One region of the Enterobacter pseudoroggenkampii genome, then DNA from elsewhere that is predicted to be linked to it. Evidence: predicted binding sites of a transcription regulator. Region 1 holds the regulator's gene; each other region holds the start of a gene.
What was found. The regulator PurR, encoded in region 1, represses purine synthesis genes. The targets are predictions, from matches to a motif close to CANGCAAACGTTTGCNTG.
Positions count from the first base shown of each region.

Region 2: a site for PurR is predicted at 1,463-1,480, ahead of purL (phosphoribosylformylglycinamidine synthase). Genes of this name have one in related genera too.
Region 3: a site for PurR is predicted at 2,628-2,645, ahead of purE (5-(carboxyamino)imidazole ribonucleotide mutase). Genes of this name have one in related genera too.
Region 4: a site for PurR is predicted at 2,020-2,037, ahead of purT (formate-dependent phosphoribosylglycinamide formyltransferase). Genes of this name have one in related genera too.

Region 1 covers NZ_JAPMLV010000001.1:1,102,205-1,106,417, forward strand. Annotated here, with positions in the region: gene punC (purine nucleoside transporter PunC) at 1-57, opposite strand, end outside; gene punR (DNA-binding transcriptional activator PunR) at 172-1,083, shown strand; gene purR (HTH-type transcriptional repressor PurR) at 1,101-2,126, opposite strand; gene cydH (cytochrome bd-I oxidase subunit CydH) at 2,424-2,513, shown strand; gene OTG14_RS05420 (MFS transporter) at 2,677-3,843, shown strand; gene sodB (superoxide dismutase [Fe]) at 3,882-4,213, opposite strand, start outside.
Region 2 covers NZ_JAPMLV010000001.1:2,694,413-2,698,625, reverse strand. Annotated here, with positions in the region: gene mltF (membrane-bound lytic murein transglycosylase MltF) at 1-1,298, opposite strand, end outside; gene purL (phosphoribosylformylglycinamidine synthase) at 1,566-4,213, shown strand, end outside.
Region 3 covers NZ_JAPMLV010000001.1:214,750-218,962, forward strand. Annotated here, with positions in the region: gene mnmH (tRNA 2-selenouridine(34) synthase MnmH) at 1-899, opposite strand, end outside; gene purK (5-(carboxyamino)imidazole ribonucleotide synthase) at 984-2,051, opposite strand; gene purE (5-(carboxyamino)imidazole ribonucleotide mutase) at 2,048-2,557, opposite strand; gene OTG14_RS01045 (YdgH/BhsA/McbA-like domain containing protein) at 2,729-2,938, opposite strand; gene lpxH (UDP-2,3-diacylglucosamine diphosphatase) at 3,075-3,797, opposite strand; gene ppiB (peptidylprolyl isomerase B) at 3,801-4,213, opposite strand, start outside.
Region 4 covers NZ_JAPMLV010000001.1:2,025,234-2,029,446, reverse strand. Annotated here, with positions in the region: gene edd (phosphogluconate dehydratase) at 1-84, shown strand, start outside; gene kdgA (bifunctional 4-hydroxy-2-oxoglutarate aldolase/2-dehydro-3-deoxy-phosphogluconate aldolase) at 124-765, shown strand; gene purT (formate-dependent phosphoribosylglycinamide formyltransferase) at 808-1,986, opposite strand; gene OTG14_RS09960 (tellurite resistance TerB family protein) at 2,157-2,804, shown strand; gene ptrB (oligopeptidase B) at 2,890-4,213, shown strand, end outside.

The DNA of each region.
Region 1 (4,213 bases):
AAAGCCCAGCACGCTTAAGCCGCCGAGCCAGACTAAAAATCCTTTCCTGGGTTGCATTCTCTTATTCTCCTGAGGAGGCAGGTGTACGTTGGCGCAGAGTGTAGGGAGTGCAAAGCCGCTTGTGAAACGCTAATATTTGGCGGGTGCATTCAAATTTTTTGCAGGCAGAAAATGTGGTCAGATTATTCTCTTGAAGTGGTCGATGCTGTCGCGCGTAACGGCAGCTTTAGCGGTGCAGCGCAGGAGCTGCACCGCGTCCCTTCGGCCATCAGCTACACGGTGCGTCAGTTGGAGGAGTGGCTGGCGGTTCCGCTGTTTGAGCGGCGCCATCGTGATGTGGAATTAACGCCCGCAGGGGCGTGGTTTTTGAAGGAAGGGCGTTCTGTTATCAAAAAAATGCAGATCACCCGCGAACAGTGTCAGCAGATCGCTAACGGCTGGCGGGGGCATCTTTCCATCGCGGTGGATAACATCGTTAAGCCGGAACGTACCCGGCAGATGATCGTCGATTTCTATCGTCATTTTTCAGATGTCGAGCTGCGGGTCTCGCAGGAGGTGTTCAACGGCGTCTGGGATGCGCTGGCGGACGGCAGGGCAGAGATGGCAATCGGGGCCACGCAGGCGATCCCGGTCGGGGGACGTTACGCCTTTCGCGATATGGGGATGCTGAGCTGGAAGTGCGTGGTGGCAAGCGATCATCCGCTGGCGGCGATGGAGGGGCCGCTCAGCGATGATACGCTACGCAACTGGCCGTCGCTGGTGCTGGAGGATACCTCCCGTTCATTGCCTAAGCGTATCACCTGGCTTCTGGACAACCAGCGGCGGGTGGTGGCCCCTGACTGGGAATCGTCGGCGACGTGCCTCAGCGCCGGACTGTGCGTCGCGATGGTGCCCGTTCATTTCGCGCGTCCGCGCATCGATACCGGAGAGTGGGTTGAGCTGACGCTGGAGAATCCGTTCCCGGATGCGGCCTGCTGCCTGACCTGGCAGCAAAGTGATGTCTCGCCTGCGATGGCCTGGCTGCTGGATTATCTGGGAGACAGCGAAACGCTAAACCGGGAATGGTTACGGGAGCCAGCATAGCTGGCCCCGTAAAGCGATTAACGACGGTAGTCGCGGAACGGACCGTCCGCAACGGAACGGCGTTCGATAAGACGCGGGTGAACTTCAATGGACTGCGACTCTTCACGTTTGTTGACGATCCTGTCCATCAGCATATTGAAGGCCGTTTCGCCCAGCGAATCTTTCGGCTGGTGAATGGTGGTCAACGCTGGCGTGAAGAAACGCGCGTTACGCACGTTGTCATACCCGATCACGGAAATATCCTGCGGTACGCGCAGACCCAGCTCGTCGGCAGCGCAGAGCGCGCCCATAGCCATGATGTCACCCCCGCAGAAAACGGCGGTCGGACGGTGTGGCTGGGAGACGATCTGCTGCATTGCGCGGTAGCCCGACTCCGGCTCAAAGTCGCCCTGCACAATCCAGTTTTCCGGCACGTTGATCAGCGCTTCTTCCATCGCTTTCATAAAACCGGCCAGACGGCCCGCGCCGGTGTTGCGCTCCAGCGGACCGGGGATCACGCCAATCTCGCGGTGACCGCGTTCGATCAGATAACGACCGGCCATATAGCCGCCTTCAAAGGCATTATCGATAACGGAATCAGTGAAATCCGCGCGCGCTTCACCCCAGTCCATGACCACCATGGGAATATGGCGATACTCTTCGAGCATCGACAGCACGGATTCCGGGTACTCGGAACACATTACCAGCAGGCCATCAACGCGCTTTTGCGCCATCATCGACAGGTAGGCGCGCTGTTTTTCAATGCTGTTCCACGCGTTGCCCAGAATCAGGGTATAACCTTTCTGGAAGCAGTTTTTCTCAACCGCTTCAATGATCTCGGCAAAATAGGCCGCTTCACTGCTGGTGGCCAGCAATCCAATGGACTTGGTGTGATTAACCTTGAGGCTGCGCGCAACCGCACTTGGCGAATAGTGCAGCTCTTTGATCGCTGCCCAGACGGCGTTGCGCGTCTCTTCCGCCACAAAGCGGGTTTTGTTAATTACATGTGATACGGTTGTAGTGGAAACGTTTGCGCGTTTTGCTACGTCTTTAATTGTTGCCATTAAATGTCACTCCAGACCATATCCTAAACTCCTGAAAAACTTGAAGGTAAACGTTTGCCTTCTCTCACCCTTATCACGCAATCTTGAATTGCGGCACGCCGGGAAAACGACACGGGACGTCAGGAGGGGGTCAATGGCCGGTACGCTAATAAATTTAGCGTGGAATTTTGTCCTATCTTGATGAAAAGGGGAAGAGGTAAAGTGTTTATCAGCCTAAATCCAGGAAGATTTTTGACGTAAATTATGCAAAAATGAGCAGGCTCACTTTTCGTGGGGGGATTAAAAGGAGAAAAATTGATGAGTTCCGATCTGAAGTTTTCGCTGTTCACCACCGTTATTGTGCTGGCTCTGATTGTCGCGGCCGGTCTGACGGCTGCGCTGCACTGATTTACGTGGAGGGAGAGCCTTCTCCCTCCCGATCGACCCGATTGTTACTTCTCTGGCAAAAATCTTTTGCCATTTTGTTAACTTCTCATTTTTTGTGATTGATGTCATGCTTTCCGCTTCTTTGTTCTGTGTCACCACATGACACGGCATCCGGAGTTGACGCATGAAAATCAATTTTCCCCTGCTGGCCCTGGCGATTGGCGCTTTTGGGATTGGCACTACTGAATTCTCCCCGATGGGGTTACTGCCCGTCATCGCCCGCGGCGTGGATGTCTCGATCCCTGCGGCAGGGATGTTAATCAGCGCCTATGCTATCGGCGTGATGGTGGGGGCGCCGCTGATGACGCTTCTCCTTTCGCACCGCGCGCGCCGCAATGCGCTGATTTTCCTGATGGCGATTTTCACCCTGGGCAACGTGCTTTCGGCCATTGCGCCGGACTACACCACGCTGATGTTGTCGCGTATTCTGACCAGCCTTAACCACGGCGCGTTCTTCGGGCTGGGATCGGTCGTGGCTGCCAGCGTGGTGCCAAAACATAAGCAGGCCAGCGCCGTAGCCACCATGTTTATGGGGCTAACGATTGCCAACATTGGCGGGGTGCCTGCGGCAACCTGGTTGGGCGAGGTTATTGGCTGGCGGATGTCATTCCTGGCGACGGCTGGACTGGGCGTGGTCGCGATGGTGGCGCTGTTCTTCTCCCTGCCGAAAGGCAGCGCGGGTGAACGTCCTGACGTGCGCAGAGAGCTGTCGGTGCTGGTGCGCCCGCAGGTGCTCTCCGCGCTGCTCACCACCGTGCTGGGGGCAGGGGCGATGTTTACCCTCTACACCTATATTTCACCGGTATTGCATGACATCACCCACGCAACGCCTCTCTTTGTGACCGCGATGCTGGTACTGATTGGCGTGGGCTTCTCGATTGGCAACTATCTCGGTGGGAAATTTGCCGACCGTTCCGTAAGCGGCACGCTGAAGGGCTTCTTAACCCTGCTGATTGTCATCATGATTGCCATTCCGTGGCTGGCGCGTAATGAGTTTGGCGCCGCGATCGCGATGGTCGTCTGGGGAGCCGCCACCTTTGCCGTGGTGCCGCCGCTGCAGATGCGCGTGATGCGTGTTGCGCATGAAGCGCCGGGCCTCTCATCGTCGGTCAACATCGGCGCCTTCAACCTGGGCAATGCGCTCGGTGCGGCGGCCGGTGGGGTCGTGATTTCAGGGGGACTGGGGTACAGCTTTGTGCCGGTGATGGGGGCGATTATTGCCGCGCTCGGCCTGCTGCTGGTGATGATGTCGGGTCGTAAACAGCCTGAAGCAGCCTGCGCTGCGGAATAAACCAAAAACGCAGAAGGGCGAACCCTTCTGCGTGTCTCTTACGCGGCGAAGTTCTTCGCCACAAAGTCCCAGTTAACCAGTGCCCAGAAGTGCTCCAGGTAGTTCGGGCGCGCGTTGCGGTAATCAATGTAGTAAGCGTGTTCCCATACGTCCACGGTCATCAGCGGCTTAGCGCTGGTGGTCAGCGGAGTGCCTGCGTTAGAGGTGGACACGATAGCCAGTTTGCCATCCGCCTCTTTAACCAGCCACGTCCAGCCCGAACCGAAGTTCTTGATGGCTGCATCGGTAAATTTCGCTTTGAAATCCGCGAAGCTGCCAAAGGCGGCGTTGATAGCGGTAGCCAGTTCACCGGCAGGTTCGCCACCGGCGT
Region 2 (4,213 bases), 1.6 Mb from region 1:
CGCGCGTAGCCGTAAGTCAGCTTGTTATACCATGGCTTCTGGCTCAGCAGCGGCAGGCGCTGCTTAACGTCTGACCAGCTGTCCGGGTTACCTTTCGTTTTGGCCGTCAACGCCCGCGCATCCAGCATATGTGCGTAGCCCATATTGTAGGCCGCCAGCGCGAACCAGATCCGCTCCTCTTCCGGCACCGTTTCCGGGACTTTGGCCATCATATCCTGCAGATAGCGCGCACCGCCGCTGATGCTCTGTTCGGCATCGGTACGGTCATTGACGCCCAGGCTCAGCGCGGTATTTTTGGTTAACATCATCAAACCACGTACGCCAGTCGGAGACGTGGCCTGGGTATCCCAGTGGGATTCCTGATACGAAATAGCCGCCAGCAGTTTCCAGTCAATCTCCTGGGCGTATTTTTCGAACAGCGGCTGCAGATCTGGCAGGACGCTGTCTACCGCGCGCAGGAAGCTGCGGGTGTCAACGTAGTCAAAGTCGTCACCGTGACCGAGGTACTTCTCCTCCAGGCGCGCCAGGGTACCGTCTTCATTGATGGTGTTGAAGAAATCAAGCATCGCGGCAGAGAAGGTCTGATCGTCATCAAGCTGGCTAAACCAGGTCACGGGCTGCTCGTCGGTGACGTCCAGCGCCACGGCGATTTCAGGATGCACCCGCTGGAACAGGCTGATCGCGACCGAATCGGCGATGGTGTAGGGCACTTTCTGGTCTTTTACCTGCTCCAGCAGCTCCGTCGTGCCGAGTTTCGGATCCACCGTCCAGCTCAGGTCGGGATATTTCTTCTCCTTGAGCTCACGCAGATCGTCAATCACCACGTGGCCAGGCGCAATCGTCAGCTGCCGATCGTCAATCGAGGCCAGCGAACGCGGGCGCAGGCCCCCGACGCGGTAAACCAGCTGCTGCGAAACGGAGTAGTAGGTCGGGCCTGGCTGGTAGTTCTTGCTGCGCTCGCTGTTATACACCAGCCCGGCGGCAAGCATATCGGCATCGTCGTTATCGAGGTCGTCAAACAGCTGGTTGATATTCTGGCGGACGGTGATTTTAAGCTTCACGCCAAGATAATCGGCGAACTGTTGTGCCAGCTCGTAATCCAGACCAATGATTTTACCGTTGATGTCGCTGTAAATCAGCGGAGAGTTGAGGGTACTGACGCGCAATTCCCCCCGCTCCTGAATGGCGGCGATACGGTTTTCGGCTTTGCCGAACCAGGGGATGGAAGGCCAGAGGGCCACTGCCAGCAGCAACGTTACAATGCCGATGAGCAGATAATTAATCTTTAATTTTTTCAATTAGTTAATTCTCTGCGACGCCGGTTGCCTCAGTCTGCTGTAGCCATGTTAATCATAAGGTTTGCCATTGAATGAGCGGCATTTTGCGTAAACTTGCGCCACTTGGCAACCAATTAGAGAGACTGGTCACATCTATTGTTAAATCTCTGTGCAAATTTTATTTCGACGCAAACGGTTTCGTCGGCGCTCAGGATTCTCTATAATGACGCCCGTTTTCCCCCCTTGCGCACACTGTAAGCGCCCCGGCGCTTCGAAGACGAGAGACTTATGATGGAAATTCTGCGTGGTTCGCCTGCACTGTCTGCCTTCCGTATCACTAAACTGCTGGCACGTTTTCAGGCGGCCGACCTTCCGGTAAGCAATATTTACGCTGAGTATGTCCATTTTGCTGACCTGAATGCCCCCCTGAATGCAGAGGAGCGCGTACAGCTGGAACGCCTGCTCAAGTATGGCCCAAGCCTGAGCAGCCATACGCCAACCGGCAAACTGATCCTTGCGACGCCTCGTCCGGGCACCATCTCCCCCTGGTCTTCCAAAGCCACCGACATCGCCCACAACTGTGGCCTGAGCCAGATTAACCGTCTGGAACGCGGCGTGGCGTACTACGTGGAAGCCTCTACCCTGAGCGAAGCACAGTGGCAGGCGGTTGCGGCTGAACTGCACGACCGCATGATGGAGAGCGTATTTGCCTCTCTCGATGACGCGCAGAAGCTTTTCTCTCACCATCAGCCTGCGCCGGTACAGAGCGTAGACCTGCTGGGGCAGGGCCGTCAGGCGCTGATTGACGCCAACCTGCGTCTCGGCCTGGCGCTGGCAGAAGACGAAATCGACTACCTGCAGGATGCGTTCGTTAAGCTCAACCGTAACCCGAACGACATCGAACTCTACATGTTCGCGCAGGCGAACTCTGAGCACTGCCGCCACAAGATTTTCAACGCCGACTGGATTATTGACGGCGAACAGCAGCCGAAGTCGCTGTTCAAAATGATCAAAAACACCATGGAGCAAACGCCTGACCACGTTCTGTCTGCCTATAAGGACAACGCCGCGGTGATGGAAGGATCCGAGGTGGGCCGCTTCTTCGCCGATCGCGAAGCAGGGCGCTATGACTTCCATCAGGAGCCCGCGCATATCCTGATGAAAGTGGAAACCCACAACCACCCGACCGCGATCTCCCCGTGGCCGGGTGCGGCGACCGGCTCCGGCGGTGAAATCCGTGATGAAGGTGCGACCGGTCGTGGTGCAAAACCAAAAGCGGGTCTGGTCGGTTTCTCCGTCTCCAACCTGCGTATCCCGGGCTTTGAACAGCCGTGGGAAGAGGATTTCGGCAAGCCAGAGCGCATTGTGACCGCGCTGGATATCATGACCGAAGGCCCGCTGGGCGGCGCGGCGTTTAACAACGAATTTGGTCGTCCGGCGCTGAACGGTTACTTCCGTACCTATGAAGAGAAAGTGGACAGCCACAACGGCGAAGAGCTGCGCGGCTACCACAAACCGATCATGCTGGCGGGCGGGATCGGCAACATCCGTGCCGATCACGTGCAGAAAGGCGAGATCGTCGTCGGCGCGAAGCTGATCGTGCTCGGCGGCCCGGCGATGAACATCGGTCTGGGCGGCGGAGCAGCCTCTTCTATGGCCTCCGGCCAGTCTGACGCGGATCTCGATTTCGCCTCCGTGCAGCGTGACAACCCTGAGATGGAGCGTCGCTGCCAGGAAGTGATCGACCGCTGCTGGCAGCTGGGCGACGCTAACCCGATCCTCTTCATCCACGACGTGGGCGCGGGCGGTCTGTCTAACGCCATGCCGGAGCTGGTGAGCGACGGCGGCCGCGGTGGTCGTTTCAACCTGCGCGATATCCTGAGCGATGAGCCGGGCATGAGCCCGCTGGAAATCTGGTGTAACGAATCCCAGGAGCGCTACGTGCTGGCGGTTGCCGCGGACCAGCTTCCGCTGTTTGACGAGCTGTGCCGCCGCGAGCGCGCGCCGTATGCCGTCATCGGTGAAGCGACCGAAGAGCAGCACCTGACTCTGAGCGACACCCATTTCGACAACCAGCCTATCGATCTGCCGCTCGACGTTCTGCTCGGTAAAACGCCGAAGATGACCCGCGACGTAACAACCCGTAAAGCGGCGGGCAAAGCGCTGGATCGCCAGGGCATTACCGTAGCTGAAGCCGTTAATCGCGTGCTGCACCTGCCGGCAGTCGCTGAGAAAACCTTCCTGGTGACCATCGGCGACCGCACCGTGACCGGTATGGTATCGCGCGATCAGATGGTTGGCCCGTGGCAGATCCCGGTGGCGAACTGCGCCGTGACCACCGCGAGCCTCGACAGCTACTACGGCGAAGCGATGGCGCTGGGCGAACGCACCCCGGTGGCGCTGCTGGACTTCGCGGCCTCTGCCCGTCTGGCGGTCGGTGAAGCGCTGACCAACATCGCCGCGACGCAGATTGGCGACATCAAACGTATCAAACTCTCCGCAAACTGGATGGCCGCTGCCGGTCACCCTGGCGAAGATGCAGGCCTGTATGAAGCCGTGAAGGCGGTGGGCGAGGAGCTGTGTCCTGCTCTCGGCCTGACCATTCCGGTGGGTAAAGACTCCATGTCGATGAAAACCCGCTGGCAGGAAGGCAGCGAGCAGCGCGAGATGACCTCTCCGCTGTCGCTGGTGATTACCGCGTTTGCCCGCGTGGAAGACGTGCGTCATACCGTTACGCCGCAGCTTTCCACCGAAGACAACGCCCTGCTGCTGATTGACCTGGGTAAAGGCAACAACGCGCTGGGTGCCACCGCTCTGGCGCAGGTTTACCGTCAGCTCGGCGACAAGCCAGCCGACGTGCGCGACGTGGCGCAGCTGAAAGGCTTCTACGACGCCATCCAGGCGCTGGTGGCGCAGCGTAAGCTGCTGGCCTACCA
Region 3 (4,213 bases), 890 kb from region 1:
GCGTCCAGTAAGACGGTAAATTCCGCAAAGCGCTGCAGCCCCAGACGGCGGCGAATGGCGAACAGGCCGTGGTGCAGGTACTCGCTGTACTCTTTCCAGCCCGCTTCTTCGCCGTAGGCAGCAGAAAAATCTGCCCACATATGGTCGAAATACTCTTCGCGCAGGCGTTCAAGACGGATCTCAAACGGATCCTCTACCACCACGATAGGCGCTTCAACCATGCGGTCACGCAGGCACTCCGGCAGGTGGTTGGAGCCAATCATCCGGCCTTCATCTTCCAGCACCCAGCGCGCGGCGTCTTTTTTCAATAGCTCAACCGCAAGGTGGTTTTCAAAGCTCGCCTGGGAAAGCTGCGGCGTGAGCGTGCGGCCAAAAGACGAACCGCGATGGTGCGCCAGCCCTTCCAGATCGATGCCCTGTGCGTGCTGCTTCACCAGCAGGGTTTTACCGTTTCCGGTACAGCCGCCGATAAGCACTATCGGCTTTTGTGACTGCTCAATCGTCACCTGAATCGCCGTCTGGCGCAGGGCTTTATAGCCGCCGCGGATCAGCGGGTAGTCGATGCCCGCCTCTTTAAGCCAGGCCTGCGAGATGTGCGAGCGCTGACCGCCGCGCGCGCAGCAGAGAAAGCCCTCAGGATGGGCAAGGCTGGCTTCACGCCAGGCGTTAATACGTGTCTCACGCGTCTCGCCGTTCACCAGACTATGGCCAAGCGCCAGCGCGGCCTCGGGGCCCTGGCGTTTATAGCAGGTGCCGACGGCGGCGCGTTCGTCGTCATTCATCAACGGCAGGTTAATGGCGGCGGGCATCGCACCCTGGGCAAATTCAATCGGCGCGCGAACGTCGATTAAAGGGGTATCAGACGCGAGGATCGCGCGATAGTCCGTTCCATCGTTCATGGTTATTCCAGAAGAAAACTCAGCAGCAATGGGCGGGGATTGTACGCCGGGGAAGGGGAAGGTCAACTCCCCGGCGCAGATGTCTTACTTGAGCTTTGACTGTGCCCAGACGATACCGCTCGCATATTCCGGCGGCAGGAGAGGGATCATGGCTTCCAGGGTGGCGCTCAGGCGGCCCGTGTCGCTGTCGTTCAGGTTCAGGTGACCGACCTTACGACCCGCGCGAACCTCTTTGTCATACCAGTGCAGATGCACCAGCGGCAGCTTCAGCCAGTCGTAGTTCAGATCGGTGCCGATCAGGTTGATCATCACCGACGGGCTGTCCACCACCGGCTGCGGCAGCGGCAGGTCGGTGATCGCGCGCAGGTGCAGTTCGAACTGGCTGATGGACGCGCCGTTTTGCGTCCAGTGGCCGCTGTTGTGCACGCGCGGTGCAAGTTCGTTGATCAGCAGACCGGACGGGGTGATAAAGCACTCCATCGCCATGACGCCCACATATCCGAGTTCGTGCATGATGGCAGAAAGCATCTCTTCTGCCTGCGCCTGCTGCTCAGCATTGGCGTGCGGGAAGGCGACGCTGGTGCGCAGAATACCGTCCTGATGCAGGTTATGCGTCAGCGGATAAAAGACGGTATGTCCGTCGTGCCCGCGTGCGCCAACCAGTGACACTTCACCGCTAAAGTTGATGCCCTGCTCAACGATGCATTCGCCGTAGCAGTCGTCCGGCAGCTCGGCAGTGTCGTCTGCGCGCAGACGCCACTGGCCACGGCCGTCGTAGCCGCCCACGCGGCGCTTCACGATGGCCAGCTCGCCCAGCATCGCGAAAACATCATTCCACTTGCTTTTATCGGACAGGAGCTGCCACGGCGCGGTCGGCAGGCCGAGCTTGTCGAACAGCTGCTTTTGCGTCAGACGGTCGGCAATGATCGGGAACACGTCGCGGTTTACGAAGGCGTTATGACGCGCCAGTTCGCGGGTCAGCGCGGTTTCCGGCCAGCGTTCGATCTCGGCGGTGATCACGCTCTGGTGGAACGGTACGGCTTCAGGTTCAGCGTCCAGCCCGACGGGCCAGACGGCAATACCCAGCGGCTCACCGGCCTGACGCAGCATGCGGCCTAACTGGCCGTTACCGAGGACGCAAACCTGCTTCATGCCGCACCCCGCGGGTCCGGATTGTCCAGCACTTCGTCGGTCTGGGCTTTACGCCACTCCGCCAGACGCTGATGTAACGCTTTATCGTGCGTCGCCAGGATCTGCGCGGCCAACAGGGCAGCGTTCGCCGCGCCCGCTTTGCCAATCGCCAGCGTCCCGACAGGAATACCGCGCGGCATCTGGACGATGGAGTAGAGGCTGTCCACACCGCTTAACGCGGCGCTTTGTACCGGGACGCCCAGAACCGGCACCAGGGTTTTGGCGGCAATCATGCCCGGCAGGTGTGCTGCGCCGCCCGCACCGGCAATGATCACCTCATAACCGTTCTCTTCGGCGCTTTCGGCGAAGCTGAACAGTTTGTCCGGTGTACGGTGCGCGGAGACCACTTCGACGTGGTGCGGAACATTCAGGATTTCAAAGATTTCGGCGGCGAACTGCATGGTAGCCCAGTCGCTTTTGGACCCCATCACGATGGCGACACGCGCCGGATTATTGCGGGAAGACATGCGTCTTAAAACTCCTGTGGTGCGAAACACACTGCTTTCGAGGGCACAGAGAATAGCATGTTATACGGGCAAGGAAAACGGTTGCGCGGTTAAATCTTGAGCCGTTGTTGCCATCAATTCATAACAAAACAGACCGCATTCTGGCGGTCTGTTTTTGTCGAAGGGCAATCATTATTTCGTCAGTTCTGCGGTCATATACACGCGGTTGTCGACCTTCGCGCTGGTGATTTTGTAAGACGCGCCCTGTTCAGCAGCCTGTGCAGCAATTTTCGCTTCTGCGCGGTCAAGGGTTGAACCGGTTGCGCTGACGCTCTGCGCGAAAGCGCCGAAGGAAGCCAGGGAAAGAGCGGTAACTGCAACGAAAGTTTTGATGGATTTCATGGTCGTATTCCTTAAGTAATTTATCTGGGATAGGGCGTGCTGCCCTGATGTGATAAATAATAGGCCGACCACGGGCTGATTAAAATCGAAACAATTTGCCAATATTGTTCAAAAAAATAGAATGAACTGTAAGGGGTTAAAACGGAAAAGCGATCAGCTCCACACCCTCTGGCGTGACTTTGACCATGGATCCTTCTGAGTGCCATGCACCCAACACCACGCGATGGGCCGGTTCGCCGTTGGCGATAAGGGAATGCACGTCTGGACGATGGGTATGCCCGTGGATCAACCACTGAACGCCATGTTTTTCCATCACGTTGACCACCGCGTGAGGATTAACGTCCATGATGGTCATGGATTTGCTGCTGTTGGCGGCTTTACTGCCCGCGCGCATTCTGGCGGCGATGCGGTTGCGGATAAACAGCGGCAGGGCAAGGAACACCTTCTGGATCCACGGGGTGTGGACTTTAGCGCGAAACGCCAGGTAGCCGGTATCGTCGGTGCAGAGCGTGTCGCCGTGCATGATCAGCACCTTGCGGCCGTAGAGGTCGAGCACCTGTTCTTCCGGCAGCAGCGTCATGCCGCTTTCACGGGCGTAGCGCTTGCCGATCAGGAAATCACGGTTGCCGTGAATGAAGTAGCAGGGGACGCCGGAATCCACCAGCGCTTTAATGGCCGAAGCCATTTCACGGTGCAGCGGGTTAGGATCGTCGTCGCCAATCCAGGCTTCAAAGAGGTCGCCCAGGATGTACAGCGCATCGGCGCTTTTCGCTTCACCGCGTAAAAAACGCAGAAAACCGGCGGTTATCGCCGGTTCTTCTGTTTGCAGATGCAGATCCGCAATAAAGAGTGTCGCCACGAATTACTCGCTGACGGTCACGCTTGTAATCACAACGTCTTCTTTCGGAACGTCCTGGTGCATACCGCTGCGGCCAGTAGAGACGGCTTTGATCTTGTCAACCACGTCCATACCTTCAACCACTTCTGCGAATACGCAGTAGCCCCAACCCTGCAGGCTTTCGCCGGAGAAGTTCAGGAAGTCGTTGTCCGCCACGTTAATGAAGAACTGCGCGGTTGCAGAGTGAGGTGCCTGAGTACGCGCCATCGCCAGCGTGCCGCGGGTGTTTTTCAGGCCGTTGTTCGCTTCGTTCTTGATCGGCTCTTTAGTGGCTTTCTGGTTCATGCCAGGTTCGAAACCGCCGCCCTGGATCATAAAACCGTTGATCACGCGGTGGAAAATGGTGTTGTTGTAGAAACCTTCGCGGCAGTAGTCCA
Region 4 (4,213 bases), 920 kb from region 1:
GTGGGGACCGGACGCGAAATGTTCAGCGCGCTGCGTGAGAAGCTCTCCGGTGCGGAGCAGGGCGCAACCTGTATTACGTTTTAAGACGACTTGATTTTAACGATCTGGCGAGAGAAGACTCTGATGAAAAACTGGAAAACAAGTGCAGAAGCAATCCTGACCACTGGCCCTGTCGTGCCGGTTATCGTGGTAAACAAGCTGGAGCACGCTGTACCGATGGCGAAAGCGCTGGTTGCGGGCGGCGTTCGCGTTCTGGAAGTGACCCTGCGCACCGCCTGCGCGATGGATGCCATTCGCGCGATTGCTAAAGAAGTGCCGGACGCAATCATCGGTGCGGGTACCGTGACGAACGTAAAACAGCTGGCTGAAGTGACCGAAGCGGGCGCGCAGTTTGCCATCAGCCCGGGCCTGACCGAGTCGCTGCTGAAAGCCGCGACCGAAGGCACCATTCCGCTGATCCCGGGCATCAGCACCGTCTCTGAACTGATGCTGGGCATGGACTACGGTCTGAAAGAGTTCAAATTCTTCCCGGCTGAAGCGAACGGCGGCACTAAAGCGCTGCAGGCGATTGCGGGTCCCTTCTCTCAGGTACGCTTCTGCCCGACGGGGGGGATCTCTCCTGCCAACTACCGTGACTACCTGGCGCTGAAAAGCGTGCTGTGCATCGGTGGCTCATGGCTGGTTCCGGCGGATGCGCTGGAAGCGGGCGACTGGGATCGCATCACAAAACTGGCTCGCGAAGCGGTGGAAGGCGCGAAGCAGTAAGCCATTCGCCGCATGAAAAACGGGCCTTTCGGCCCGTTTTTTTTATCCCGTTACCTTAACGCTTGCTGCGGCTGCTTTCGCTCTCGCCACGGCGTCGTCAACGTTATCCCCGGTGGCTAATGCCACGCCAAGACGACGGGTACCGTCGATCTCCGGCTTGCCGAACAAACGTACCTGCAACCCGGCACCCACTGCCACGTCGACGTTATCAAACGTAACGTTCTGGCTGGTTAACTGCGGCAGGATGACCGCCGAGGCGGCCGGGCCGTACTGACGGATACCGCCGACGGGCAGGCCGAGGAAGGCGCGCACGTGCAGGGCGAACTCGGAAAGATCCTGCGAAATCAGCGTGACCATGCCGGTGTCATGCGGGCGAGGGGAGACTTCGCTGAAAATCACCTCGTCGCCGCACACAAATAGCTCTACGCCGAACAGGCCATAGCCGCCCAGCGCGAGGACGGTTTTACGGGCGATCGCCTGCGCACGCTCCAGCGCCAGGGCGCTCATCTGCTGCGGCTGCCAGGATTCGCGGTAATCGCCATCTTCCTGACGGTGGCCAATCGGATCGCAGAAATGGACGCCGTCAACGGCGCTGACGGTCAGCAGGGTGATCTCGAAATCAAACTTCACGACGCCTTCAACGATGACGCGACCGGCGCCGGCGCGGCCACCCTGCTGGGCGTAATCCCACGCCTTATCGAGCGTGCTGCTATCGCGAATGAAGCTCTGCCCTTTACCGGAGGAGCTCATCACCGGCTTAACGATACATGGGTAGCCAATCTCCTCTACGGCCTGCAGGAACGCGGCTTTATCGCCCGCAAAACGGTAGCTCGAGGTGGGCAATCCCAGCTCTTCTGCCGCCAGGCGACGAATGCCTTCGCGGTTCATGGTCAGCTTTGCGGCTTTCGCGCAGGGCACCACGCGCTGGCCTTCCTGCTCCAGGGCGATCAGCGTATCGGTGGCAATCGCTTCAATTTCCGGTACAACGAAATCGGGCTTCTCGCGCGTAATCAGTTCGCCAAGGGCATCGCCATCCAGCATGTTAATCACATAAGAACGATGGGCGACGTGCATGGCGGGTGCGTCGGCGTAACGGTCTACGGCGATGACTTCCACACCTAAACGTTGGCACTCAATGGCGACCTCTTTTCCCAGCTCGCCCGATCCCAACAGCATCACTCGCGTCGCCGCAGGTCGCAGCGCAGTTCCTAAACGAATCATAACAATCCCCCTAAAAAAGTTGCGCGCAGTATAAACGAAAACGTTTGCGTCTGTCTTGCGCAGGGATAAACGCGAGGGCAGAAATTTGCGCTTCTTTAGCCCGACCAGACATTTCCTGACGCCCGCTCGCTTACGCTGTGGAACATGTTCACCGTTAAGTGAGGGAAACCATGTCTGGCTGGTTAAATCAATTGCAATCCCTGTTAGGGCAGAAAACATCTTCTGGCGAACGGGACCTCAGCAAACTGCTGGTACCCGGGGCGCTCGGCGGGCTGGCAGGCCTGCTGGTCGCGAATAAATCCTCGCGCAAGCTGCTGGCAAAATATGGCACCGGCGCGCTGCTGGCCGGTGGGGGCGCCATCGCGGGCACCGTGCTGTGGAATAAGTACAAGGACAGGGTACGGACCGCGCACAGCGATGAACCGCATTATGGCGAGCACACCTCGCCGCTGGATCTGCGTACCGAACGGCTCATTCTTGCGCTGGTTTTTGCCGCGAAAAGTGACGGGCATATTGACGACAAAGAACGATCGGCGATCGAGCAGCAACTGCGCGAAGCCGGCGTTGAAGAGAAGGGAAGAGCGCTGGTGGCGCAGGCCATCGAACAGCCGCTCGAGCCGCAGCGTCTTGCGCAAAGTGTGAAAAATGAGGAAGAGGCGCTGGAGCTCTATTTCCTCAGCTGTGCCGCCATCGATATCGACCATTTTATGGAGCGGAGCTACCTTAACGCCCTGGGCGATGCGTTAAAGATCCCTCAGGACGTGCGCGAGGGCATTGAGCGGGATATCCGCGAACAAAAACAGGCGTTACAGGGATAGCCTCCGCCGTCGCGACGCTGTTTCGCTTGCATCATGCGTGGGTTTTGCCAACCTTATAGGGTGTAAAACTTAAAAGAATGATGACATGCCACCGAAAGCCCGACGTATACCATATGCGATCACCACGCATGGCGATACGCGCATAGACAACTATTACTGGCTGCGGGACGATTCGCGCTCCCGGCCAGAGGTACTCGACTACCTGCACGAGGAAAACGACTATGGCCGCAAGGTCATGTCCAGCCAGCAGACGCTTCAGAACCAACTGCTGAATGAGATGGTGCAGCGTATTCCTCAGCGCGATATCTCCGCGCCCTGGACCAAAAACGGCTATCGCTATCGCCATATTTACGAGCCCGGCAATGAGTATCCCATCTACCAGCGTCAGTCGGTATTAAGCGCCGAATGGGATGAGTGGGATATTCTGCTGGATGCCAACCAGCGCGCCGCCCACAGCGAATTTTATACCCTGGGCGGCATGTCCATTTCGCCGGATAACGCGGTGATGGCGCTGGCGGAGGATTATCTCTCCCGTCGCCAGTACGGCCTGCGTTTTCGCAATCTGGACACCGGCAACTGGTATCCGGAAATGCTGGAAAACGTTTCCCCGGATTTTGTCTGGGCGAATGATTCCGAGACGGTTTACTACGTCAAAAAGCACGCCTCGACGCTGCTGCCTTATCAGGTGTGGCGACACACCGTGGGAACAGACTCCGCTGACGACGAGCTGGTCTATGAAGAGAAAGACGAAACGTTCTATGTCAGCCTGCATAAAACCTCCTCGCGCCACTATGTGATTATCTTCCTGGCCAGCGCGACGACCTCGGAAGTTCTGCTGCTGGATGCCGAACTTCCCGACGCCCAGCCGCTCTGTTTCCTGCCGCGCCGCAAGGATCACGAGTACAGCCTGGATCACTTCCAGCACAGCTTTTATTTGCGCTCTAATCGCGAGGGCAAAAACTTTGGTCTCTATAAAACCAAAGTGCGCGATGAGCGCAAATGGGAGGTGCTTATCCCCGCGCGGGATCAGGTGATGCTTGAAGGGTTCACCCTGTTTACCGACTGGCTGGTGGTGGAAGAGCGTCAGCGCGGGCTGACCAGTATCCGGCAAATCAACCGTAAAACGCGGGAAGTGGTGGGGATCGCGTTCGACGACCCGGCCTATGTGACGTGGATTGGTTTCAACCCTGAACCCGAATCATCGCGGCTGCGATACGGTTACTCATCGATGACCACGCCGGACACCCTGTTTGAGCTGGATATGGATACCGGGCAGCGTCAGGTGATTAAACAGACCGAGGTCAAAGGGTTTGAGTCTGAAAACTACCTCAGCGAGCACCTGTGGGTCACCGCCCGGGATGGTGTCGAGGTCCCCGTCTCGCTCGTCTATCACAAAGCCCACTTCCAGA